DNA from 2 places in the Allorhizobium sp. DMC15 genome. Region 2 is predicted to be linked to the other one. Evidence: riboswitches for the same ligand, from Rfam matches in the RefSeq annotation. Region 2 holds a riboswitch; the other holds the start of a gene.
The links. A riboswitch is a leader RNA that binds a small molecule or an ion and turns the genes downstream of it on or off. The one in region 2 is predicted to bind thiamine pyrophosphate.
Positions count from the first base shown of each region.

Region 1 (7,510 bases), on a different contig from region 2:
AGGTGTCATGCACGAAGGGATGGCAGTTGTCGCGGCGGGTCGAGCCGTGGGTGGCGGCACGGACATGGGCGAGGAAGAGCGGCGAGCGAATCTGGCGGGCGAGGCTTTTCAGATTGCAGTCGGACCAAGCCGGCAGGACGTCGCGGAAACGACCCGGTTCCGGCCGGTCCCCATACCAGGCAATGCCGAAACCGTCGGCATTGGTCGCGGTCTTGGCGCGAGTCGCACAATGGGACTGTTCGATGAGCGAGTGGGCAGGCGAGGTGACGAGTTCCTCAAGGAAGATCGCTTCTCCGCGATAGGCTGCCCAACGACACATGCGTTTCACAACTCCGGAAGGCGCCGACACGAAGGCTGCCCGACGCCAGTGTTCGCCTGATAAACTAACGATTCGCAAACATCTCCACTTTCATGACAGAAATTTGTCGGCGGCAGCAATTGTTTTCTGCAGTGCAGCACGAGCAAATGTGAACACTGCGTTCCGTCCGGCCCTGCTGCAGCCACGGGGAAGAGCGGCTATATTGCGCCTCAATCAACGCATTTCGGCCCGAGGAGCCAGTCCCGATGTCCATTCGTCCCGTCAAGCATGAGAGCCGCGCCACTCCGACCATGGAAGGTGCCGGCGTGAAGCTGCACCGCGTGTTCGGCTTCGGCGATCCGTCGATGACCGACCCCTTCCTGATGATGGACGATTTCCGCAACGACGATCCGGGCGATTACATCCGCGGCTTTCCCTGGCATCCGCATCGCGGCATCGAGACGATCACCTATGTGCTGGCCGGCACCGTCGAACATGGCGACAGCCTGGGCAATCAGGGCATGCTGGGCGCCGGCGACCTGCAATGGATGACGGCCGGTAGCGGCATCATGCACCAGGAGATGCCGAAGGGCGATTTTGCCGGACGCATGCATGGCTTCCAGCTCTGGGCGAACCTGCCATCCTCGCTGAAGATGACCAAGCCGCGCTACCAGGACATCAAGTCGGCCGACATTCCTGTTGTCGTGGATGACGACGGCACATCCGTGCGGGTCATCTGTGGTGACTTCTGGGGCAAGAGCGGCCCTGTCGACGGCATTGCCGCAGAGCCCGTCTATCTCGACATCTCGGTGCCGCCGGGCAAGCGCAAAACCTTCCCCGTCGATACCTACCGCTCAGCTTTTGCCTATATCTTCGCCGGCTCCGGCTCGTTCCGCGATGCGTCGAAACCCTTCGGCGTGAAGGTGGAGAAGGAGTATATGGGCGAGGAGCTCAACATCCGCGACCTCTCCGGCAATCGCACGCTCGTCGTCTTCGACACCGGTGACGAGATCACCGTTCAGGCCGGCGAGAAGGGCATCCGCTTCCTTCTCGTCACCGGCAAGCCGATCAAGGAGCCGGTCGCCTGGCATGGCCCGATCGTCATGAACAGCCGCGAAGAACTGATGCAGGCGATGAAAGAGCTGCAGAACGGAACTTTCATCAAGGCCGATCATTAACCTCCCGCAGTCAAGTTCATCTCGCCCGGCGTCCTCCAGCGCCGGGCTTTTCTTTGCCCGGAGGATGCCATGCGGGTGACGGGATCATGCCAGTGCGGCGAAGTTCGCTACGACGCGGAGATCGATCCGCTGCGGATCGGGATCTGTCATTGTACCGATTGCCAACGCCTGACCGGGTCTGCCTATCGCGTGACGGCTGCAGCCCTCCCCGGCAGTCTTGGCCTCGTCTGCGGGGAACCACGGCGCTACCGCAAATTCGGTGAGAGCGGAAAGCCGAGCGACCAGTTCTTCTGCGGCAACTGCGGTTCGCCGCTCTGGCGCGAAAGCGCCGACGGGGCCATCGGTATCCGGCTCGGCACCATTGACCAGCGACGGGAGCTCAAGCCTCACCACCAGTCATGGCTGAGCTCCGCCCTGCCCTTCGTCTTCGATATCCGCGACCTCGAGTGCCACGCCGACAGCTGAAAATTTTCAGTTCCTCGAATCGACCGACCACAGGGCGTGGAAATGGTGCACCGGGCCATGGCCCGATCCGACAGACAAACTACCCGAGGTGCGCACAGCCTCTTTAAGCCATGCCTTTGCGGCACGCACCGCGTCCTGCGGTTCGAGCCCCTTGGCAAGTTCCGCCGCGAGCGCGCTGGACAGCGAGCAACCGGTGCCATGGGTGTTGGGCGTGGCAATGCGGGATGCCTCGAACCAGGTCACCTGCCCCTCCGCCACCAGAACATCGGGACTTTCGTGACCGGCGAGATGCCCGCCCTTGACCAGCACGCCTTTCGCCCCAAGCGCCGTCAGCCGCACGGCCTGGGATTCCATGATGCGGCGGTCGGAGGCTTCCGGATCTCCGAGCAGGGCTGCGGCCTCGGGCAGATTGGGGGTTACAAGTGTTGCGAGTGGCAGCAGACTTTCTTTGAGGACTGTAACGGCCGCGGGATCGAGCAATGCGGCGCCACCCTTGGCGATCATCACCGGATCGAGCACGACGGGAATGCCGCGATGAGGGCTCAGGGCTTCTGCAACGGCCCGCGCAATGCCGGCATTGGCGATCATGCCGATCTTCACCGCATCGACGCGGATATCGGCAAAGACCATGCGGATCTGTTCTGCAACGAAATCCGGATCGAGGGGACGTACCGCCGAGACGCCTTGCGTGTTCTGGGCGGTGAGCGCGGTGATCACGGCCATGCCATAACAGCCCCGGGCGGCAAAGGTTTTGAGATCGGCCTGGATGCCGGCACCACCGGAGGGATCGGAGCCGGCGATGGACAGGACGTTGCGGATCGGATTGGTCATCGGCGCGCTCCCTTCGACGGTGGAGCGGCGGCGGACTCGGGCAGCCAACTGCCGGATAGACCGAACGACTCCCTCCGCCAGCATGATCTGGTTCAGGTTCAAAGGGTGCTTCTCAGCCCGGCTTTCGCCGGACGCCCCTGTCTGCGTCCTGTCTATCTCAGACCGGTCTGCCTGTCACCGGCGCGACTTGTCTTTGATCAATTCATTTGCCGCTTGTCGCCAAATTGGTTACCTGCCTCCCGTTCCCCCAGCATCAGGTGTACGCTCTTGACCATTTCCCCCTCGCCTCTTCCCGCCCGCTCCTATCACGGCTTCCTGTTCGACATGGACGGAACGCTGCTCAACTCGATCGCCGCCGCCGAGCGGGTCTGGGGCCGCTGGGCGGCGAAAATGGGGCTCGATGTCGAGGCTTTCCTGCCGACCATGCATGGCAAGCGCGGCATCGATACGATCCGGGGGCTGAACCTTCCGGGCGTGGACGTCGTCGCCGAAGCGCTGGAAATCGAGCGCGGCGAGATCGAGGATGTCGAAGGGATCGTGCCGATCGCCGGGGCGATCGAGTTTCTGAACGCGCTTCCGGCCGAGCGCTGGGCGATCGTCACCTCGGCGCCCTCGGCGCTTGCCCGCGCCCGGATCGCGGCCGCCGGGCTGCCGCAGCCGCTGAAGATCGTCACGGCGGAAGACGTCAAAATCGGCAAGCCGGATCCGGCCGGCTACAGGCTGGGCGCAGAGCGACTGGGCGTCGATCCGACCCATTGCCTGGTGTTCGAGGATGTGATGGCGGGCGTGCTGGCCGGCGAAGGGGCCGGCGCCGATGTCATGGTGATCACGGCCACCCATACACATCCGCTGGAAACACGCCACCCGAGCCTGCACGGCTATGAGGGCGTGACGGTGGATGTCGATGGTGAAGGATTGATCCGGCTGCGTTACTGCTAAGGCCGCTGCGAGGCTGGTCTCACGAGCGCAGAGCGGCATGCGCCCCATGGAGCGCATGCCGGACATGTGAGGCGATCACGCCGCCTTGGCGACGTGATATTCCTTGATCGCGACCATTTTGATCGCCGGATAACGCTCCGCCTCGTAGCGCAGCGAGAACTGGTCCTGCGCCATGAAGACGGGATCGCCGTCCAGATCGCGGCAGATATCGCCGCGTCGCTGGGTCATGAACTTTTCCAGATCATCCTTGTTGTCGGCCGAGATCCAGCGGCAGACGGAGAAACGCGACATTTCGAAGGAGACCGGCAGCGTGTATTCGGCCGACAGGCGTTCCTTCAACACGTCGAGCTGCAGCGCACCGACGACGCCGACGATGGCCGGCGAGCCATCTTCCGGCGAGAAGAGCTGGACGACGCCTTCTTCCGCCATCTGCTGCAAAGCTTCCTTCAGCTTCTTCGCCTTCATCGCATCCTCCAGCCGCACGCGGCGCAGGATTTCCGGCGAGAAGTTCGGCACGCCCTGGAAAACGAGGTTTTCGCCTTCGGTCAGCGTATCGCCGATGCGCAGCGTGCCATGGTTGGGGATGCCCACCACGTCACCGGCAAAGGCGGTGTCGGCCAGCTGGCGCTGCGAGGCGAAGAAGAATTGCGGTGCCGTCAGCCCCATCAGCTTGCCGGTGCGGGCGAGCTTGGCCTTCATGCCGCGCTCCAGCTTGCCCGAGCAGATGCGGGCAAAAGCGATGCGGTCGCGGTGGTTCGGGTCCATGTTCGCCTGGATCTTGAAGACGAAGGCCGTCATCTTTTCTTCCGAGGCATGCACGGTTCTGACATCGGCCACCTGGTCGCGCGGCGGGGGCGCATAGGCACCCAGCGCATTGATCAGATCGCGCACGCCAAAATTCCGCAAAGCCGAGCCGAAGAATACGGGCGTCATGTGGCCTTCCAGGAAAGCCTTCTGGTCGAAGGGACGGCAGGCCTCGACGGCGAGCTCCAGTTCATCGACGAAAGCCGCACGCTCATTTTCCGGCAGGTGATCGGCAACACTCTGCGGGCCGTTGACCTTGGTCGGCTCGGCCTGGGTGTCATTGCCCCGGAAGGTGCTGTTGGCCAGATTGTAGGAGCCACAGAAGCTCTTTGAGCGGCCGACCGGCCAGGTGATCGGGGCCGTGTCGAGCGCGAGCTTCTCTTCGACCTCATCCAGGATCTCGAAGATATCCCGGCTTTCGCGGTCCATCTTGTTGACGAAGGTGATGATCGGGATGTCGCGCATGCGGCAGACTTCGAACAGCTTCAGCGTGCGCGGCTCGATACCCTTGGCGGCGTCGATGACCATGACGGCGGCATCCACGGCCGTGAGTGTGCGGTAGGTGTCGTCGGCGAAGTCTTCGTGACCGGGCGTGTCGAGAATGTTGAAGACATTGCCTTCATATTCGAAGGTCATCACCGAGGTGACGACCGAAATGCCGCGCTCGCGCTCGATCTTCATCCAGTCCGACCGGGTCTGGATGCGATCCTTCTTGGCCTTTACTTCACCGGCGAGCTGGATCGCACCGCCGAACAGCAGCAGCTTTTCGGTGAGCGTCGTCTTGCCGGCGTCCGGGTGGGCGATAATAGCAAAGGTGCGGCGGCGGGAGACCGCCTCTGCGAGCGTTTCAGCCATGTCTCAGGAATTCCTTTTGGTCGGCGGTTATCTAGCGTTTCGACAGCCAATATGCAATTGAGCGCGAGAAACAAAGGAACCTCGCCCATGTCCGCCGTTCGCTCCGATGTCCTTGGTCCCATGCTCAATCTGAAGCGTCTCTCCCATGGCGAGGGGATCGATCTGCCGGCTTACGAAACGAGAGGTGCTGCGGGCATGGATCTGAGGGCGGCCGTTGCCGAGGATGAGCCGACGACGTTGGCGCCGGGAAAGCGCGCTTTGATCCCGACCGGCTTCATCTTCGAGATCCCCCACGGCTTCGAGGCGCAGATCCGGCCGCGCTCCGGCCTTGCTTTCAAGAACGGGATCACCTGCCTCAACACCCCCGGCACGATCGACAGCGATTATCGCGGCGAAGTGAAGGTGCTCTTGATCAATCTCGGCGACGAAGAATTCGTGATCGAGCGCGGCATGCGGATCGCCCAGATGGTGATTGCGCCGGTGACGCAGGCGCGCGTGGCCGAGGTGAGCGAGACATCCGACACGGCGCGTGGCGCCGGCGGGTTCGGGTCTACGGGGGTGTGAGTGCTCCGGGATGATCGAACGGCTGACACTGCGGCAGGACTATTTTGGCGATCCTGCCGCATTTGAGGCGCTGGCCGATCTGCTGCACGATGTTTTCGGCATCGACATCCGTCTGCTCAACGGTCTCGGTGGACCCGATCCCTCGTCGATGCCGTTCGGCTATTTCGACGAGGCCGGTCGTTGTGTCGCCAATTTCTCGGCGTTTTCCCTGCCGGTCATGATCGAAGGGCGCGTGGTGAGGGCCGCAGGCTTTCAATCTGGTGCCGTTCGCCCGGAGTTTCGCGCACAAGGTCTCTACCGCGACCTCATGCACCGCGCCTTTGCCTGGGCCGACGCACAGAAGTTCGAAGCCGGTCTTCTTTTGACCGACAAGCCTGGCCTCTATCGGCCCTTCGGTTTTGACGTCGTGCCGCAGTTCAAGTTTTGCGGACATTTGCCCGCCAGCACGTCCGGCGAGGCCGATGCGCGGGATCTCGATTTGGCGAAGCCCGACGATCTCGCGCTGACCTTGTCTATTCTCGCGGACCGGCAACCCGTCTCCTCATTCCTTGCCGTTGCCCGCCAGTCCGAAATGTTCGTGCTCAATGCGCTCTTCGATCCGGAAATCCGACTTAGTTTTTTGCCCGCGCTCGAGGCCGTCATTGCCTGGAAGGTAATTGGCGACACCCTGCAACTGCTCGACATCGCCGCGCGGCGGATACCATCACTGTGCGAAATTCGTAACGGCATGGGCGTTTTGCCAGATCGCGTGGACGTGTTCTTCCCGACAGATCGCCTCGGATGGAGGGGAGATGCCGAGCCTTTCGAAGGCTCTTGTGCGCTGATGATCAGAGGGATGCAGCCGTCGGCGATATCCATGCCCGCCATGCTGTCGCCGATGGCTGATTTTTGACGCATGGCCACCTCCAGAGAAAGGTTTACCCAGCATGATAACCTGCAGCCTGCGCTATGTGGTCGACCCCTACAAACTCCCGGAATTCGAGCATTACGCCAAGCTCTGGATCCCCCTGGTCAATCGCCTGGGCGGCACGCATCACGGCTACTTTCTGCCGCATGAAGGGGCGAGCGACATCGCACTTGCCCTGTTCAGCTTTCCCTCGCTGGCGGCCTATGAGGCCTATCGCGAGGCGATGGCCGCCGATGCCGAGTGTCAGGCTGCCTTTGCCTATGCCGAGGAGACGCGCTGCATCCTGCGCTATGACCGCAGCTTCATGCGCCCGATCTTCTGACGATCAGCGCTGCGCTTCCATCGCCATGCGAACCGCCAGCCCGGCGAGCACCGTGCCCATCAACCAGCGCTGCACCACCATCCACACCGGCCTGCCGGCCAGGAACAGGGCGATCGTGCCGGCGGAAAGCGCGATCAGTGCGTTGACCGTTACGCTGATGACGATCTGGGTGAAGCCGAGGATGACGGACTGGACGAAGACGCTGCCAAGCGCCGGATCGACGAATTGCGGCAGGAGCGACACGTAGAGGATCGCCACCTTCGGGTTCAGCAGGCTGGTGACGAAACCCATGACGAAGAGTTTTCGCGGGCTGTCAACCGGCAGGTCACGCAGCTGGAAGGGTGAGC
Region 1 covers NZ_JBQUZB010000001.1:279,812-287,321, reverse strand. Annotated here, with positions in the region: gene ACT53S_RS01440 (class II glutamine amidotransferase) at 1-319, opposite strand, end outside; gene ACT53S_RS01435 (pirin family protein) at 565-1,476, shown strand; gene ACT53S_RS01430 (GFA family protein) at 1,546-1,941, shown strand; gene thiD (bifunctional hydroxymethylpyrimidine kinase/phosphomethylpyrimidine kinase) at 1,948-2,772, opposite strand; TPP riboswitch at 2,825-2,921, opposite strand; gene ACT53S_RS01420 (HAD-IA family hydrolase) at 3,040-3,711, shown strand; gene ACT53S_RS01415 (peptide chain release factor 3) at 3,787-5,370, opposite strand; gene dut (dUTP diphosphatase) at 5,458-5,934, shown strand; gene ACT53S_RS01405 (GNAT family N-acetyltransferase) at 5,945-6,826, shown strand; gene ACT53S_RS01400 (NIPSNAP family protein) at 6,861-7,163, shown strand; gene ACT53S_RS01395 (LysE family translocator) at 7,167-7,510, opposite strand, start outside.
Region 1: it holds a riboswitch for thiamine pyrophosphate, as region 2 does, so the genes downstream of both, thiD (bifunctional hydroxymethylpyrimidine kinase/phosphomethylpyrimidine kinase) here and thiC (phosphomethylpyrimidine synthase ThiC) in region 2, are expected to answer to the same signal.

Region 2 (7,510 bases):
TAGAATTCGTCTTCGTCCAGATCATCGTCCGGCAGCGCATCACGGTCGACGAAAAGCTCGGTACCGTTCAGCGCTTCGGCAGCATTGCGGTCGTTGATGCCGCGGAAGCGGACGATGGCGACCGTCTTGCCGTCGCGGATTTCGAGGATCTCGAACTTGCGGCCATCGGCGGCATACAGGAACCCGTAGTCGCCGAGACCCAGCGGATCCTCGGTAAAGGTCTTGACCCGCACCTCGCCCCGGAGCCCCTGGGCGGCACCGATCACGGCCATCAGTATCGGGTTTTCAAGCTTGCTCATCGGTGAGAACGGTCCTGCAGATGCATCGGTTCGACATTCCTTTTAGGCGGAACGGCGGGGAAAGAAAACGCAAAAACGGGCGGTGGGTCACCCCACCGCCCGCTGAAAACGGCTTTTTGCCGATTATTCTGCAGCGGCTTCCGCAGCGGCGGCAGCAGCGTCGGCTGCCTTCTGTGCCTTCTCGGCAGCGCGCTCCTGGGCCTTCTTGCCCGGCTTCGCCTTGTCTGGGTTGCTGCGGGCAGCGCGCTCGGCGATGCCGGCTTCTGCCATGAAGCGCAGAACGCGGTCGGTCGGCTGTGCGCCCTTGGCAACCCAGGCCTTGATGGCGTCTACGTCAAGCTCGACGCGCTTTTCGTTGTCCTTGCCGAGCATCGGGTTCCAGGAACCGACCTTGTCGAGGAAGCGGCCATCGCGCGGAGCGCGGGCGTCGGCAACGACGATCTGGTAGTACGGGCGCTTCTTGGAACCACCGCGGGCGAGACGAATCTTGAGGGACATGTGAATACTCCTTGGGTTTTGAGTCCGGGCCGCCGGAGCGAACCCTGTTCTTGTTGAGGCCGCCGTCAGGCGGTCTTTTCGGTGACACCGCCATGTTCGGCGGCAATGGCTTCATGATGCCGGATGACTTCCTTGATGATGAAGTTCAGGAACTTCTCGGCGAAATCCGGGTCCAGATTGGCATCCTGGGCCAGACGGCGCAGGCGGGTGATCTGGTATTCCTCGCGCGCCGGATCGGCGGGCGGCAATTCGTGTGTGGCCTTCAGCACGCCGACGGCCTTGGTGCAGCGGAAGCGTTCCGCCAGCATGTGGACCAGCGCCGCGTCGATGTTGTCGATCGACTGGCGATAGCCGGAAAGCTGCTCCTTGACGGACGGATCAATCATCGGCGCCCTCTCACTTCTTCTTCGGCAAACCGGGAAGGCCCGGGAAACCACCACCACCGAGGCCGGGAAGCTTGGGGGGCCCGAGACCCGGCAGGCCACCAGCGCCCAGACCGGGCAAACCGCCCGGCTTGATGCCAGCGGCTTCGGCCTGCTTGGCGAGCGCTTCGAGCTGCTTCGGGTCCATCTTCGACAGATCCGGCATGCCCATGCCGCCACCCATGCCGCCGAGGCCCATTTTCGAGGCAAGGCCGCCCATCATCTGCTTCATCATGCCGCCTTTGCCCTTGCCGCCCATGGCCTTCATCATGTCGGCCATCTGGCGATGCATCTTCAGAAGCTTGTTGATGTCGGACGCATCCGTGCCGGAGCCGGCCGCGATGCGCTTCTTGCGGGAATGCTTGAGCAGGTCGGGATTGGCGCGCTCGGCCTTGGTCATCGAGGAGATGATGGCGAGCTGGCGCTTGAAGATGCGGTCGTCGAGGCCGGCAGCGGCCATCTTGTCCTTCATGCCGGACATGCCCGGCATCATGCCCATGATCCCGCCCATGCCGCCCATGGCCTGCATCTGCTTGATCTGCTCGGCGAGGTCGTTGAGGTCGAACTTGCCCTTGGCCATCTTCTCGGCCATGGCGCGGGCTTTTTCCGCATCGATGTTCTCGGCGGCCTTTTCGACCAGCGAAACGATATCGCCCATGCCGAGGATACGGTCGGCGATACGGCGCGGGTGGAACTCGTCGAGTTCCGTCATCTTTTCGCCGACACCGATCAGCTTGATCGGCTTGCCGGTGACGGCACGCATCGAGAGCGCTGCACCGCCACGGCCGTCGCCGTCCATGCGGGTCAAAACGAGGCCGGTGATTCCGACGCGTTCGTCGAAATTGCGCGCGAGATTGACCGCGTCCTGGCCGGTCAGCGAGTCGGCGACGAGCAGGATTTCATGCGGCTTGGCGCGAGACTTGATCTCGGCCATCTCGATCATCAGAGGCTCGTCGATATGCGTGCGGCCGGCGGTGTCGAGGATCACCACGTCATGGCCGCCGAGCTTGGCCGCCTGCACAGCACGCGATGCAATATCGGTGGGCGATTGGCCGGCGATGATCGGCAGGGTATCGATGCCGGTCTGCACGCCGAGCTGGCGAAGCTGTTCCTGGGCAGCCGGTCGACGCGTGTCGAGCGAGGCCATCAGGACCTTCTTCTTCTCGCGATCGGTCAGGCGCTTGGCGATCTTGCCGGTGGTGGTCGTCTTACCCGATCCCTGCAGACCGACCATCATGATGACGACGGGGGCTGCGGCATTGAGGTCGATGGAAACCCCTTCCGTGCCAAGCATCTCCACCAGCTCGTCATGGACGATCTTGACGACCATCTGCCCGGGCTTGATCGACTTCAGAACCGCCGCACCGACGGCCTTTTCGCGGACCTTGTCGGTGAAGGCGCGGACCACTTCCAGCGCCACGTCGGCTTCCAGAAGGGCACGACGGACCTCGCGCAGAGCGGCCGAGACATCCGCCTCGGACAGTGCGCCACGGCCGGTCAGTCCATTCAGAATGGATCCAAGACGGTCCTGGAGGTTCTCAAACATCGGCTCTTCCTTGCATGGTTCGGGGAAACCCAAACCTCGGTCTTCTCTACGCGGAAAACAAGACGCAAAGCCAAAAAGCACCCGAGGGCGCAACGCGCTGTCGGGTGTTGACCTCCGGGATCTCTTTATACCTTCTCGGGTCCCGGTCGGCGGCTCGGAGTTCTCGTCTCTTCGCAGATTGCGGCGGATAAACAGGAAAACGCCCGGGAAGTCAAGCGAAGTCCCGATTTTCGGGGATTCCGCCACAGCCGGCGATCTGCCAGGAGCCTATTGCCGTAGAATTGACGAAACCACATATGGGTGAGCCATGAACAGACGCAGCTTTCTCAAATGGTCGGGCTTCGGCCTTGTTGCCGCAACGCTGGGAGGTCTCGGCATGCGCGAAGCGCAGGCGGGCAACCGCTATTATACCGGGCCCCTGTCGGATCATTTCGACGGCAAGGTGTTCTTCAACCCGGGCGGCGAAGAGCCTCGCGGCTTTACCGATCTCCTACGCTGGCAGTTCGAAGGCGGCAAGATCGCCTGGCCCAAGGCGGTGACAGCTGCGGATTTCGTCACGACCAAGCCTGAGCCGCGTGTCGAAGGAAGCCGGCTTGTCGTCACCATGGTCGGTCATGCGACCCTGCTCATCCAGACGGCAGGGCTGAACATCCTGACCGACCCGGTCTGGTCGGAACGCGCAAGCCCGGTCTCCTTTGCCGGGCCGAAGCGCAACAATCCGCCGGGTGTCGATTTCGATGATCTGCCGAAGATCGACATCGTCATCGTGACGCACAACCACTACGACCATCTCGACATCGCCACGCTGAAACGCCTTGTCGAACGGGACAAGCCACGGATCGTGACCCCGCTCGGCAATGACACCATCATCCGCGACGACGTACCTGAGATCGTGGCTAATGTGATGGACTGGGGTGATCGCCTAGAAGTCAACAACGGTGTCGTCATCCATTGCGAGCCCTGCCATCACTGGTCGGCGCGCGGCATGGGCGACCGGCGCATGGCGCTCTGGGCCGCCTTTGTCATCGAAACTCCAGGCGGGAAGATCTACCATATCGGTGACACCGGCTATGCCGAGGGCAAGCATTACCGCGAAATCAGGGCGAAACATGGTGACATCCGGGTCGCCATCATGCCGATCGGCGCCTATGAGCCGCGCTGGTTCATGAAGGCGCAGCATCAGAACCCGGAAGAAGCGATCGCAGGGTTCCGCTTGAGCGGTGCAGCCTTCGGCATCGGCCACCATTTCGGCACCTTCCAGCTGACCAATGAAGGCATCGACGATCCGCCGAAGGCGCTTGTGACGGCCATGTCTGCGGCCGGTATCGGCAATGAGCGTTTCAAGGGCCTGCGACCCGGCCAGCAGTTCGAGGTGCCTCTCACAAACGCTTGAGGGGCAAGACCCAAGAGACACGAGCCGCGTTGACACGGCTCTCCCTTTTGACCACACTTCACGCATTCACCAGGGGTGTCCCGACAAGGGGCTGAGATATCGCTACGCCGAACAGGCAGCGCGGTGACCCGTTGAACCTGATCCAGTTCATACTGGCGTAGGGACGGTGCGAGCGCTGCAAAACGACGATTCGAAACCCGAATCCCGTGGCGTCTTTCCATCATTCCGGCTGACATGACTGGGTCTCCAACCTGAACACTTGGAGCTCCATGATGAACATTGCCCCTAACTTCCCAAAGCCCGACGTCACCACCGGGCCGCTTCCCGCTTCGACCAAGATCTTCCTGGCAGGCGGCATGCACCCGGACATCCGCGTGCCCCTGCGCCAGATCGCGCTGCATCCGACCTCCGGCGAACCGCCTGTGAATGTCTATGACGCTTCGGGTGCCTATACCGACCCACAGGCGACCATCGCCATCGATCAGGGACTTGCCCGGCACCGGACAGCCTGGGTTAGGGCACGCGGCGATGTCGAGGCCTATGACGGCCGTGCCGTGAAGCCCGAGGACAACGGCTTCGTCTCTGCCGAGAAAATGACGCCTGTGTTTCCCGTGAATCATCGCCCGCTGCGCGCAACGGGCGGCAAGGCGGTGACGCAGCTTGCCTATGCCCGCGCCGGAATCATCACGCCGGAAATGGAATATGTAGCGATCCGCGAAAACCTCGGCCGCAAAGCCGCGAAGGAAGCGCTCGTCCGTGACGGCGAAAGCTTTGGCGCCGCAATCCCGGATCACGTCACGCCGGAATTCGTCCGCCAGGAGATCGCCTCCGGCCGGGCGATCATCCCGGCCAACATCAACCACCCGGAACTGGAGCCGATGATCATCGGCCGGAATTTCCTGGTGAAGATCAACGCCAATATCGGCAACTCGGCTGTCACCTCTTCCATGGCCGAGGAAGTCGAGAAGATGGTCTGGGCGATCCGCTGGGGCGCCGACACGGTCATGGATCTCTCGACCGGCCGCAACATTCACAACATCCGCGACTGGATCATCCGCAATTCGCCCGTGCCGATCGGCACCGTTCCGCTTTACCAGGCGCTGGAAAAGGTCGGCGGTATCGCCGAGGACCTGACCTGGGAGGTCTATCGCGACACGCTGATCGAGCAGGCCGAGCAGGGCGTCGACTACTTCACCATCCATGCCGGCGTCCGGCTGCATTACATCCCGCTCACAGTCAACCGCGTCACCGGCATCGTTTCGCGCGGCGGTTCGATCATGGCCAAGTGGTGCCTGCATCATCACAAGGAGAGCTTCCTCTACGAGCATTTCGAAGAGATCTGCGACATCTGCCGCGCCTACGACGTCTCCTTCTCGCTGGGCGATGGACTGCGCCCCGGCTCGATTGCCGATGCCAATGATGCCGCCCAGTTTGCCGAACTGGAGACGCTGGGTGAGCTGACGCAGATCGCTTGGGGCAAGGATTGCCAGGTGATGATCGAGGGACCCGGCCATGTTCCCATGCACAAGATCAAGGAGAACATGGACAAGCAGCTGAAGACCTGCGGCGAGGCCCCCTTCTATACGCTGGGGCCGCTGACGACGGATATTGCACCCGGCTACGACCACATCACCTCCGGCATTGGTGCCGCGATGATCGGCTGGTTCGGCACGGCCATGCTCTGCTATGTCACGCCGAAGGAGCATCTGGGACTGCCCGACCGCGACGACGTAAAAACCGGTGTCATCACCTACAAGATCGCGGCCCATGCTGCCGATCTCGCCAAGGGGCACCCGGCGGCGCAGCTGCGCGACGATGCACTCAGCCGTGCCCGTTTCGAGTTCCGCTGGGAAGACCAGTTCAACCTGTCGCTCGACCCGGAGACGGCGCGCTCGATGCATGACGAGACCCTGCCGAAGGAGGCGCACAAGGTCGCGCATTTCTGCTCGATGTGCGGGCCGAAATTCTGCTCGATGCGCATCTCGCATGACATCCGAGCAGAGGCCCAGAAGGAGGGGCTGACCGCCATGGCGGAGAAATACCGGGCCGGCGGCGATCTCTACATGACGGCGGACGAGGTCGCGGCGCTCGAAACGGGAGAGCGGCCATGACCGTTCTCGTGAAGGGCGCCGGTGTCGCGGGGCTCGCGACGGCGCTGGAACTGGCACGTAGAGGTATCCCTGTCGAGGTGGTGGAGCGCCGGGCCGATATCGGGCTTGGCGCCTCCCATCGGGCGGGCGGCATGCTCGCCCCCTATTGCGAGCGGGAGGCGGCGGAAGAGATCGTGCTGACATCAGGCCTTTCCGCTGTTGACTGGTGGAACGAGGCCGTGCCAGGTCTCGTCCAACGCCGAGGCACGCTCGTGCTGGCCAATCCCCGCGATCTCGCCGACCTCAAACGCTTTGCGACCCGCACGCGCGGCCATCGCTGGCTGGGCGAGGACGAGATCGTAGAGCTCGAGCCGGATCTCGCTGAGCGCTTCAGCAACGGCCTCTTCTTTTCAGAGGAGGCTCATCTCGATCCCAGCAAGGCTCTCCGGGGTCTGTATCAGGCGGCGCGGCAGCTCGGTGTCTCCTTCCGCTTCGGGGAGGAGGCCGGTGATGCGGCAGACTATGCGAGCGTCGTGGATTGCCGGGGACCACAGGCGATCGGAGAGATCGACGGATTGCGCGGCGTACGCGGGGAGATGCTCTATCTGGAGACGGGTGACGTCACGCTCTCGCGTCCCGTGCGCCTCCTGCATCCCCGCCACCCCCTCTACATCGTGCCGCGCGGCAACGGGCTGTTCATGCTGGGCGCGACCATGATCGAGGCTGAGGATGACGGGCCGATCACGGCGCGTTCGATGATGGAGTTGCTCAACACCGCCTATGCGCTGCACCCGGCCTTTGCCGAGGCGCGCATCGTGGAAACCGGCACCGGCATCCGCCCGGCCTTCCCGGACAATGTGCCCCGCCTCATCGAAACCTCCGAAGGCCTGGCGGTCGCCGGCATGCACCGCCACGGCTTTCTGCTAGCCCCGGCACTGGCACGAGAGGCGGCGGACAGGCTCACGACCACACACGCATCTGAGAGAAGGAGGAGCGCATGAAGCTCACCGTCAACGGAGAAGCCCTGGAGCTTGATGCAGGCAGTCTCGCCGATCTGCTCTTGAAGCTAGACTACGAGGGCGACTGGCTGGCAACCGCCGTCAATGGCGACCTGGTCCATCGCCAGGAACGGTCGTCGCATGCGTTGAAGGAGGGCGACCGGATCGAGATCCTTTCGCCCATGCAGGGAGGTTGAGATGACACTCGAACTCTACGGCAAGACCGTCTCCTCACGCCTCCTGCTCGGCACCGCGCGCTACCCC
Region 2 covers NZ_JBQUZB010000004.1:197,484-204,993, forward strand. Annotated here, with positions in the region: gene rimM (ribosome maturation factor RimM) at 1-299, opposite strand, end outside; gene rpsP (30S ribosomal protein S16) at 423-797, opposite strand; gene ACT53S_RS18610 (chorismate mutase) at 863-1,183, opposite strand; gene ffh (signal recognition particle protein) at 1,194-2,765, opposite strand; gene ACT53S_RS18620 (MBL fold metallo-hydrolase) at 3,073-4,158, shown strand; TPP riboswitch at 4,220-4,340, shown strand; gene thiC (phosphomethylpyrimidine synthase ThiC) at 4,431-6,269, shown strand; gene thiO (glycine oxidase ThiO) at 6,266-7,249, shown strand; gene thiS (sulfur carrier protein ThiS) at 7,246-7,443, shown strand; gene ACT53S_RS18640 (thiazole synthase) at 7,445-7,510, shown strand, end outside.